DNA from 2 places in the Geobacillus sp. B4113_201601 genome. Region 2 is predicted to be linked to the other one. Evidence: riboswitches for the same ligand, from Rfam matches in the RefSeq annotation. Region 2 holds a riboswitch; the other holds the start of a gene.

Region 1 (4,797 bases), on a different contig from region 2:
CGAGCATCTCCGGTGTTTCATGGTAATGCCCTTCTTCGTCCGGCAGGCCGGCGTTCGGGTAGCAGCTGACCGCCGTGTCGGCAAGCGAGGCGAGCGTGCGCAAATGATCGGTCATAAACTCCGGGCCGGTCGCGCAGTTTAAGCCGACGGCGATCGGCTTCATGTGGCGGATCGAGATGAAAAACGAATCGATCGCCTGCCCGGCAAGCGTTGTACCCATCGGCTCGATCGTGCCGGAAATCATGAGCGGCACGCGGCGGCCGACCGCTTCAAACGCTTTGGAAATGCCGATGAATCCCGCTTTGACATTCAAGGCATCTTGGCACGTTTCCAAAAGGAGAAGGTCGACGCCGCCCAAAAGCAGTCCGCGCGCCTGTTCTTCATAGGCGGCAACGAGTTCGTCAAACGTCGCTCCGCCCGTGACCGACAAAGTTTTCGTCGTCGGCCCCATCGAACCGGCGACAAAGCGCGGCCAGTCGGGCGTCGCGAACGCCTCGGCCGCTTGTTTGGCGAGCTTCGCTGCTTCGATGTTCAGCTCGAGCGCCAAATGGCCAAGTCCGTATTCATCAAGGACGATGCGCGTCGCCCCGAACGTGTTCGTTTCAATGATGTCCGCGCCGGCTTCCAAGTACGCTTCATGAATGCGGCGGATGACGTGCGGGGCGGTGATGGTCAAGTATTCGTTGCACCCTTCATACGCCTCGCCGCCAAAGTCGGCGGCTGATAAGTTGGCGCTTTGGATCATGGTGCCCATGGCGCCGTCGATGACAAGAATTTTTCGCTGCAGCTGTTGTTCGAAGATGAGGTCAGCCATGCACAACCTTCCTTTCTTTCGCGGCCGCTTCTTTTTCGTGAATGTAGCGGACGAGCTCCACCGTCATGTCGTAGCGCAAAAACGGCGTAATGAAATAAATGCCGTGAAACAAGTCGAACGCCGCATCAATGAGCGCTTTGGCGATGGCGATTCCTTCGCGCGCCGCCCGCACCGGGTCGTCGCCGCAGGCGGCCATGCGGGCGCGAATATCGTCGGACAGCGTAATGCCCGGCACCTCATGATGCAAAAACTCGGCGTTGCGCGCGCTCACAAGCGGCATAATGCCGATGTAAATCGGCGCATTCAAATGTTTCGTCGCTTCGTGCACGGCCATGATTTTCTCTTCCGAGTAAACCGGTTGAGTCAAGAAATAATGGGCGCCGCACTGAATTTTTTTCTCCATCCGCTCAACGGCCTTATCCAAATGGCGGACATTCGGATTGAACGCCGCGCCGATCGAGAAGTTCGTTTTTTGTCCGAGCGGTTTGCCCGAATACGACAATCCCTCATTAAACTGGCGGATCAAGCGGATTAAATCAAACGACGATAAATCGTACACCGATGTCGCTCCCGGAAAGTCGCCGATTTTTGACGGGTCGCCGGTAATGGCGAGCACGTCGGTGATGCCGAGCGTATGCAGGCCCATCAAGTGTGACTGCAGGCCGATCAAGTTGCGGTCGCGGCACGTAATATGCACGAGCGGGCGGACGCCGAGCCGCTCTTTGATGATGGCCGCGACGGCGGCGTTGCTGATGCGCGGCGTGGCGAGCGAGTTGTCGGCCAGCGTCAGCGCGTCAATGCCGGCGTCATGGAGCGCTTTCGCCCCGGCGAGAAATTTGTCAATGCCCAATTTTTTCGGGGGATCGAGCTCGACGATCACCGAGCGGCGGGCGCGGACAAGTTCGGGAAGCGGCGTCGCTGATGATGGAATGTCGGATTGGACCGACACCGGCACGGCGCGTCGTTTGACCGTTTTTTCCGTTACCGGCGTCCGGTCTTGCAGCGCCCGCGCCATCGCTTCAATATGGTTCGGCGTCGTGCCGCAGCATCCGCCGAGCAGCCGCACCCCTTGGTCGCGAAACGCTTTCGCCGTTTCCTCGAAGTATTCGGCATTCGTCTCATAGACGAGCCGGCCATCGCGATAGTCGGGGAGGCTCGCGTTCGGGTACGCCGATAAAAAGGCGCGCGTTGGCAGCGGCACTTCCTCGAGCGATTGAAGCATATAGTACGGCCCGAGCCGGCAGTTGAGCCCGACGACATCGGCGCCAAGCGCTTCTAAGCGGGCGAGGGCGTCAGCGAGCGGCGTGCCGTCTTGCAAGACGCCCACTTCATGGAGCGACACATGGGCGATGACCGGCAAGTCCGTCTCTTTGCGGGCGATGGCGAGCACCGTCTCCAACTCTTCTAAATCGTAATACGTCTCGAGCAGCACGCCGTCCACTCCCTCCGCCAGCAAGACAAACAGCTGCTCGCGGAACGTCCGCTTCACTTCATCAAGCGGCACGGCGCTTTTGTTTAACGTGCGCAGCCCGCCAATGGTCCCGAGCACGTACGCCCGACCGTTGGCGGCTTGCCTAGCGAGCCGCACCGCCGCCCGGTTGATGGCCGGCACCTCATCTTGCAAGCCGTAGCGGGCGAGTTTCACATAGTTGGCGCCGTAGGTATTCGTCTGGATGACGTCGGCGCCTGCCGCGATATAGGCTTCGTGAATATGGACGATGTCTTCCGGTTTCGATAGATTCAATTCTTCAAAACAACGGTCAACGCCATGCGAATAGAGAAGCGTCCCCATCGCCCCATCGGCGATCAGCACGCGTTGTTTCAACTCATCAAGCAATCCCACGTTCCATTTCCCCCGTTTCTTGGCAAGTAAAAGAAAAAAGCCTTCTAAGAAGAAGACTTTCCGTTCGCTTCTTCTTATCTTCCAGGCTGCTGCCTGTCTGGATTTAGCACCTTGGCCGCCCGCCAGGTTGCTGAGGGTTCACCGGGCCAGTCCCTCCCCCTCTCTTGATAAGAAAATTCGTATCCAATTGTATCGTCCCGTTTGGGTGATTACTATATAATTTAATGTATTTTTTGAAATTATTCAATACAGTGAAGCAAGAAATTTGCCAAAGATTTGCCCGATCAAGGGAGAAGGAACTCTTGTATGATTGCAAAAATCGGAAATAGCGCTACAAACACCTGCCGCCATGCGGGCAATCGGTGTTTTCTCTTTGCTTGCCAATCGAACGTTCAGCAGGGAAAGACATTCTCCAGTGGCCGATGTTCAACGAAGCCATGCGCTGTTTTCCGATTGAGGCTGGTGAAAAACCGTTGTCACACACCAATCAGAGGCATTTTCATTCAGAAAAGTTCCATGAGCAGCGCGACTTGCCCTCCACCCAGGCATGAAAATCTCGCGTCAGGCCGGCATTTTCATTCAGAAAAGAAAGTGGATTCCACTAAGTCTCTCTAATTGAGAAATAGGTGAAATCAGTAGTATGTTGCACTAAGTCCACCGACCTCTATTGTGTTTTGGCTATTGAACATCTCCTTGCGCTGACACCAATTTCTTACCAATCGCTTTTTTGCTTAGTTCATCACCATAACGTGCACTTCTCTGAACAGGTGTAGGCAAAAAATGATTTGTTCCTATTCTTTCGTGGATGCATAAGTTAAGGCATGTCATGAAATACAACTTTTAGTGAAGAGCCTTTTGTTTCGATAGCACAAAAAATGTCGAAATATGTTAAAAAAAGACGAAAAACGTCAACTCATTTCTCTTTTTTTTTAATTTTTTTTTAAGAGTCAAAGTGTATAATAAAAAATGGATGATGTTAACAAGGAATTTAATAGAAATGGCGTCACAGACAGGAGTGAAATAGATGAAACGATGGTCGTGGCCGTATTTTATTCTCATTAGCCTGCCGTTTGTGTTGTTTATTGTCCTTGCCTTTGGTTTAAAAGCGGCTAAGATGCCAATGTGGGGAAAAATCGCATTGATTGCGGCCGTTCTTGTTTATGGGATCGTTTATTCGCGTTTATTGCGGAAAATAAAATAAAGTCCGATCGGATTTGAAATACGAGTAGTTCACGCTTATTGCCAGAACGCTCGGCGTGTCGCAAGCAGTTGCTACAACTGTTGTTTCGATCGTGCTGACCGGCTCCACGCTCGTTTCGATGATTCTTGGAATTACTGCGATTTTGTCAGGCGGAGTCGATGCCATTTTGGAAATTGGCTGGTCAGCGTTTGTAGCAACGGTGAAAAAAATAGTGGCTGAGCGGGAACAAAAAGCGGCTATTGCATGGTAACATGGAAACCGGCAGGGGGAGAAAGGCCCCCTGCCGTTCCTATGAGATGAAAGGGGGAAGAGCCGTGAGACTCGTATGGCTATGGTATCTCCAAAAACAGCGAAGCAGTATCGCCCCTTTACAGCGAAAATCACCGTTTTCCCCGCGGACGACACTGTTGTTGTTGGAAGCGACGAAATGGCTCATTTCGTCGGCGCTCGTTGCAGTGATCTGTTTTCGATCGACAATGATGTTTCGTCCTGTTGTGACGATGTTGATTCTTTTCTTTTTATCGGTCGGTCCTCTAATCGGGGTTTCGCTGGAGTCAAAAGAGGCGTTGGAGCGCCGCTACCATTTTGACTATTTGCGGTTGTCTAGTGTGCGGGATGATCACGTATGGAGGCGGTTGCTAGGCCTTCACTATGCGGTGTCTTTGCTGCGTCTATCGCCGTTGTTTCTCCCTCCCTCTGTCGGCTTGATCGCCAAGTTTGGGGTGGTAGGAGCGGTGTGGGTATGGCTTGGGCAAGCGATGATGCTGCTTCTGTATGTCATATCGCATATGATGCGCGGTTCAACAACTAGAGCGGCGCGTGTATGTTCAGCTTTGTTCTTTCGCATGGCCTCATTGGCGCTCGGGTATGCTGTGCTTGCGGCGATAATGCCGCTGTTGCAATTGTCCCGCCAAGCGGTTCGGATGTATGGGTTGTCGC
Region 2 (4,797 bases):
CTGGTCGGGAATCGCGCTCGCCCGCGCGCGGATGGAAATGATGCCGCTTGTTGTCGAGCAGCAATTTTTGCCCGATTACAGCGCCATTCCGGCGGCGGTCGCCGATCAGGCGAAACTGATGTTTTTAAACTATCCGAACAACCCGACCGGTGCGACGGCGACGAACGAGTTTTTCGCCGAGACGGTGGCGTTCGCCGCCAAGCACGGTATCGCCGTCGTGCACGATTTTGCTTACGGGGCGATCGGTTTTGACGGCAAAAAGCCGGTCAGCTTCCTCGAAGTTGACGGGGCGAAAGACGTCGGCGTCGAGATTTACACGTTTTCGAAAACGTACAATATGGCCGGCTGGCGCGTCGCGTTTGCCGTCGGCAACGAGCGGATCATTCGGGCGCTTGAGCTGCTGCAAGATCATTTGTACGTCAGCCTGTTCGGCGCCGTCCAGGAAGCGGCGGCTGCAGCGCTTCTCGGCCCGCAAGATTGCGTCAACGAGCTTGTCGCGCTGTATGAAGCGCGCCGCCATACGTTCATTTCTGCTTTGCGCGAGATCGGCTGGGAAGCACCGGCGCCGTCCGGTTCGTTTTTCGCTTGGCTCCCCGTACCGAAAGGGTGGTCGTCCGCCGAGTTTGCCGATGTGCTCCTTGAGCAGGCGCATGTCGCTGTCGCTCCGGGCATCGGCTTTGGCGAGCACGGCGAAGGGTATGTGCGCGTCGGCCTATTGACCGATGAGGCGCGGCTCTGTGAAGCGGCGGAGCGGATCGGACGGCTCGGGCTGTTTTGAAAAAAATGATTGACAACGGCGGCAAAGGCTGTCATAATTCAAAGTAAATTTGCCATACTTGCCAAAATCGTTTGACAAGTGTATAGTTACGCAAGCATTCTTATCAAGAGCAGGCGGAGGGACGAGCCCAATGAAGCCCGGCAACCGGCTTGGTACATTCAAGCACGGTGCTAATTCTTGCAGCGGAAACGCTGAGAGATAAGAAGAGCGCCATAAACGAATGACGCCTCTTCTTATGAAGAGGCTTTTTTCTTTGGAAAGAGGGATGAATGATGAGTGCAGTGATGGCAACGTATTTGCTTCATGACGAGAAAGACATCCGCAAAAAGGCGGAAGGGATCGCGCTCGGCTTGACGGTCGGCACGTGGACCGACTTGCCGGCGTTGGAGCAGGAGCAGCTTCGCAAACATAAAGGGGAAGTGGTCGCCGTTGAGGAGCTTGGCGAAAGCGAGCGTGTAAACGCGTATTTCGGCAAGCGGCTGAAGCGGGCGATCGTCAAAATCGCCTATCCGACGGTCAACTTCAGCGCTGATTTGCCGGCGCTTTTGGTGACGACGTTTGGCAAATTGTCGCTTGATGGGGAAGTGCGGCTGCTTGATCTCGAGTTTCCGGACGAGTGGAAGCGGCAATTTCCGGGGCCGCGCTTTGGCATCAGCGGCATTCGCGAAAAAGTCGGGGTATATAACCGCCCGCTGTTAATGAGCATTTTTAAAGGCATCATCGGCCGCGATTTGGCGTATTTGACGTCCGAATTGAAAAAACAGGCGCTTGGCGGCGTCGACCTAGTCAAAGATGACGAAATTTTGTTTGATAGCGAGCTTCTTCCGTTTGAGAAGCGGATTACGGAAGGAAAGGCCGCGCTTCGGGAAGTGTACGAACAAACGGGCAAACGGACGCTGTACGCCGTTAACTTGACCGGTAAAACGTTTGAGCTGAAAGAAAAAGCGAAACGGGCCGCCGAGCTTGGCGCCGACGTGCTGTTGTTTAACGTGTTCGCCTACGGGCTTGATGTGTTGCAAGGGCTGCGCGAGGATGAAAACATCACCGTGCCGATTATGGCGCATCCGGCGTTTAGCGGCGCGATCACGCCGTCTGAGTTTTACGGGGTCGCCCCGTCGCTGTTGCTCGGCAAGCTGTTGCGGCTCGCCGGGGCTGATTTCGTCCTGTTCCCGTCGCCGTACGGCAGCGTCGCTCTCGAGCGCGAGCAGGCGCTTGGCATCGCCCGGGCGCTCACCGATGACCAAGAGCCGTTTGCGCGGGCGTTTCCGGTGCCGTCGGCGGGCATTCATCCGGGGCTCGTGCCGCTTCTTGTCCGCGATTTCGGCCTTGACAGCATCGTCAACGCCGGCGGCGGCATTCACGGCCATCCGGACGGGGCGATCGGCGGCGGCCAGGCGTTTCGCGCGGCGATCGATGCGGTGTTGGCCGGTCGGCCGCTCCGCGAAGCAGCTGTTGAAAACGAGGCCCTACAAAAAGCGATCGACCGTTGGGGCGCTGTTGAGGTGGAAGCATGACGAGGCAGCTTGTTCTCTTTTGCGATTTTGACGGCACGATTACGGAAAACGACAACATTATCGCCATTATGAAACAGTTCGCCCCGCCGGAGTGGGAGGCGCTCAAAGACGACATTCTCGCTGAGCGCATCTCCGTTCAGGAAGGGGTCGGGAAGATGTTTTCCCTCCTTCCGTCTTCGCTAAAGGGCGAAATCGTCGATTTTCTGCGGGGCACCGCCCGTTTGCGCGAAGGGTTTCGCGAATTCGCCGCTTGGACGAAAGAGCAGGGCATTCCGCTCTATGTGGTGAGCGGTGGGATCGACTTTTTTGTCTACCCGCTGCTTGACGGGATCATCGAACGAGAGTGCATTTTTTGCAACGGCTCCGATTTCAGCGGCGCGACGATCCGCATCACGTGGCCTTACGCGTGCGACGGCGAGTGCCAAAACGGCTGCGGCTGCTGCAAGCCGTCGCTCCTTCGCAAGCTTTCCCGCCCGGACGGGTATCATGTCGTCATCGGCGATTCGATTACGGACGTAGCGGTGGCGAAGCAAGCGGATTACGTGTTGGCACGCGATTTTTTGCTCCAAAAATGCCAAGAGCTTGGCTTACCCCATGCGCCGTTTGCGACGTTTTTTGATGTGATGGATCATTTGCAGCAGGTGGAGGTGATCGTATGAGCCTCGTCGTGCAAAAATGGAACGAGCTCGCCGAGGTGAAGGCCGAGCTTGCCGCCCGCGACTGGTTTTTCGCGACAAGCGGCAATTTGTCGATCAAAGTGACAAACGATCCGCTCACCTTTCTTGTCACGGCCAGCGGCAAAGACAAACGGAAGCAGACAGACGAAGATTTTCTGCTCGTTGATGGTGATGGAAACCCGGCGGAAGACACGCATTTGAAGCCGTCGGCGGAGACGCTGCTGCATGTTGAGATTTATCGGCGGACGAAGGCCGGCTGCGTCTTGCACGTCCATACGGTCGACAACAACCTCATTTCCGACGTGTACGCCCAAAACGGGGAGGCGGTTTTTTCCGGCCAAGAAATCATCAAAGCGTTCGGCATTTGGGAGGAAAACGCCGCGGTGCGCATTCCGATCATTGACAATGACGCCGACATCCCGACGTTGGCCGCGAAATTCGCGAAACATGTCGACGGCGATACGGGCGCGGTATTGATCCATAACCACGGCATCACCGTCTGGGGCCGCGACGCCTTTGAAGTGAAAAAACATTTGGAAGCATGGGAGTTTTTATTCCGCTGGCAAGTAAAGCGGCTGCTTTTGCAACGGGCTGGCTTGCCAGTTGGTTGATCTATATTCATTTCCAAGGAGGATGAAAACGATGGCAGTCATTAAAGTGAAAAAAACTGGTCAAGTGATTGAGGGAGAGGACAACGTCCGCGCGTTTTTAAACAGCCAAGGTGTCTTGTACGAGCATTGGGATATTACAAAGCTGCCGGAACATTTGCACGACAAGTATGTGTTAAGCGATGAAGAGAAAGCGGAAATTTTAGCGGCATTTAAAGACGAGATCGAAGACTTGGCGGCGCGCCGCGGCTACAAAACATGGGACATTGTCGCTTTGTCCGACGCGACGCCGAACTTGGATGAGCTGCTGAAAAAGTTTGAACAAGTCCACATTCATACAGAAGATGAAGTGCGCGCCATTACGGCCGGCCACGGCATTTTCATCATCAAAGGCGACAAAGAAACGGGCTATTTCGATGTGGAACTCGAAGCCGGCGATGTCATTTCCGTGCCGGAAGGGAATCCGCACTACTTCACATTGATGGATGACCGCCGGGTGGTGGCTGTCCGCCTGTTCATCGATCCGTCCGGCTGGGTCGCTCATCCGTATGAGGAAACAGAAGAAGGAAACGGATGAACAGTCTACTGTGACTAATCAGGAAATTTTCTGCTCGGTTTGTCTGAGTGTGCTGCCTCGTTGAGAATGGTGTGGAACGAGGGAGGCCGCACCGGTGGCCTTCCTTCATAAAGTAGTTTGCCTAGTTCTATTCCACGTTAATTCAAATGAAAACAGCTCGTTTCCTTCTCTCGCTCTATTAAGGCGTTTCCCCTCTCACTAGAGGAGGAGTGATTTCGTACAAAATAGTGCGATTCCATTTGCTTCTCTAAAAAATATCAGCGAAATAGGTTTTTTTGTAGGCGAGATGTTGCTGCTTTGCTCGTGGCTGCCGCTTTTTATTGGCCTTCTTAGTAGGGTTTACAATGTTTCCATGAAAAAGAACATAAATAAAATACCGATAATAAACGCGTATGTTGCTGCCCACTCATTTCCATCACCATGACTTTCAGGAATGAGTTCTTTGTAAATAATAAACAACATGGCTCCAGCAGCAAACGCCAAACCATATGGAACTAAGCTTTCAAAGAGAGAGGCCAAATAAAAGCCGAGCAGTGCCGTGACTATTTCAACTGTTCCCGTCAATGTGGCGATCAAAAATGCTTTGAAGCGACCGATTTGCTGGTTGACTAAAAACAAGGCGACTAGAAACCCTTCTGGCGCA

What was found. A riboswitch is a leader RNA that binds a small molecule or an ion and turns the genes downstream of it on or off. The one in region 2 is predicted to bind S-adenosylmethionine.
Region 1: linked by a shared signal. The riboswitch ahead of B4113_RS04850 (bifunctional homocysteine S-methyltransferase/methylenetetrahydrofolate reductase) and the one ahead of mtnW (2,3-diketo-5-methylthiopentyl-1-phosphate enolase) in region 2 are both predicted to bind S-adenosylmethionine.

What each region holds. Positions count from the first base shown of each region.
Region 1 is NZ_LQYX01000035.1:59,889-64,685, reverse strand. Features, by position in the region: gene metH (methionine synthase) at 1-814, opposite strand, end outside; gene B4113_RS04850 (bifunctional homocysteine S-methyltransferase/methylenetetrahydrofolate reductase) at 807-2,657, opposite strand; SAM riboswitch class I at 2,729-2,831, opposite strand; gene B4113_RS20055 (hypothetical protein) at 3,682-3,858, shown strand; gene B4113_RS04845 (uberolysin/carnocyclin family circular bacteriocin) at 3,896-4,108, shown strand; gene B4113_RS04840 (hypothetical protein) at 4,173-4,797, shown strand, end outside.
Region 2 is NZ_LQYX01000078.1:9,846-14,642, reverse strand. Features, by position in the region: gene B4113_RS10625 (pyridoxal phosphate-dependent aminotransferase) at 1-778, shown strand, start outside; SAM riboswitch class I at 876-983, shown strand; gene mtnW (2,3-diketo-5-methylthiopentyl-1-phosphate enolase) at 1,051-2,292, shown strand; gene mtnX (2-hydroxy-3-keto-5-methylthiopentenyl-1-phosphate phosphatase) at 2,289-2,951, shown strand; gene B4113_RS10610 (methylthioribulose 1-phosphate dehydratase) at 2,948-3,580, shown strand; gene B4113_RS10605 (acireductone dioxygenase) at 3,612-4,154, shown strand; gene B4113_RS10600 (ZIP family metal transporter) at 4,494-4,797, opposite strand, start outside.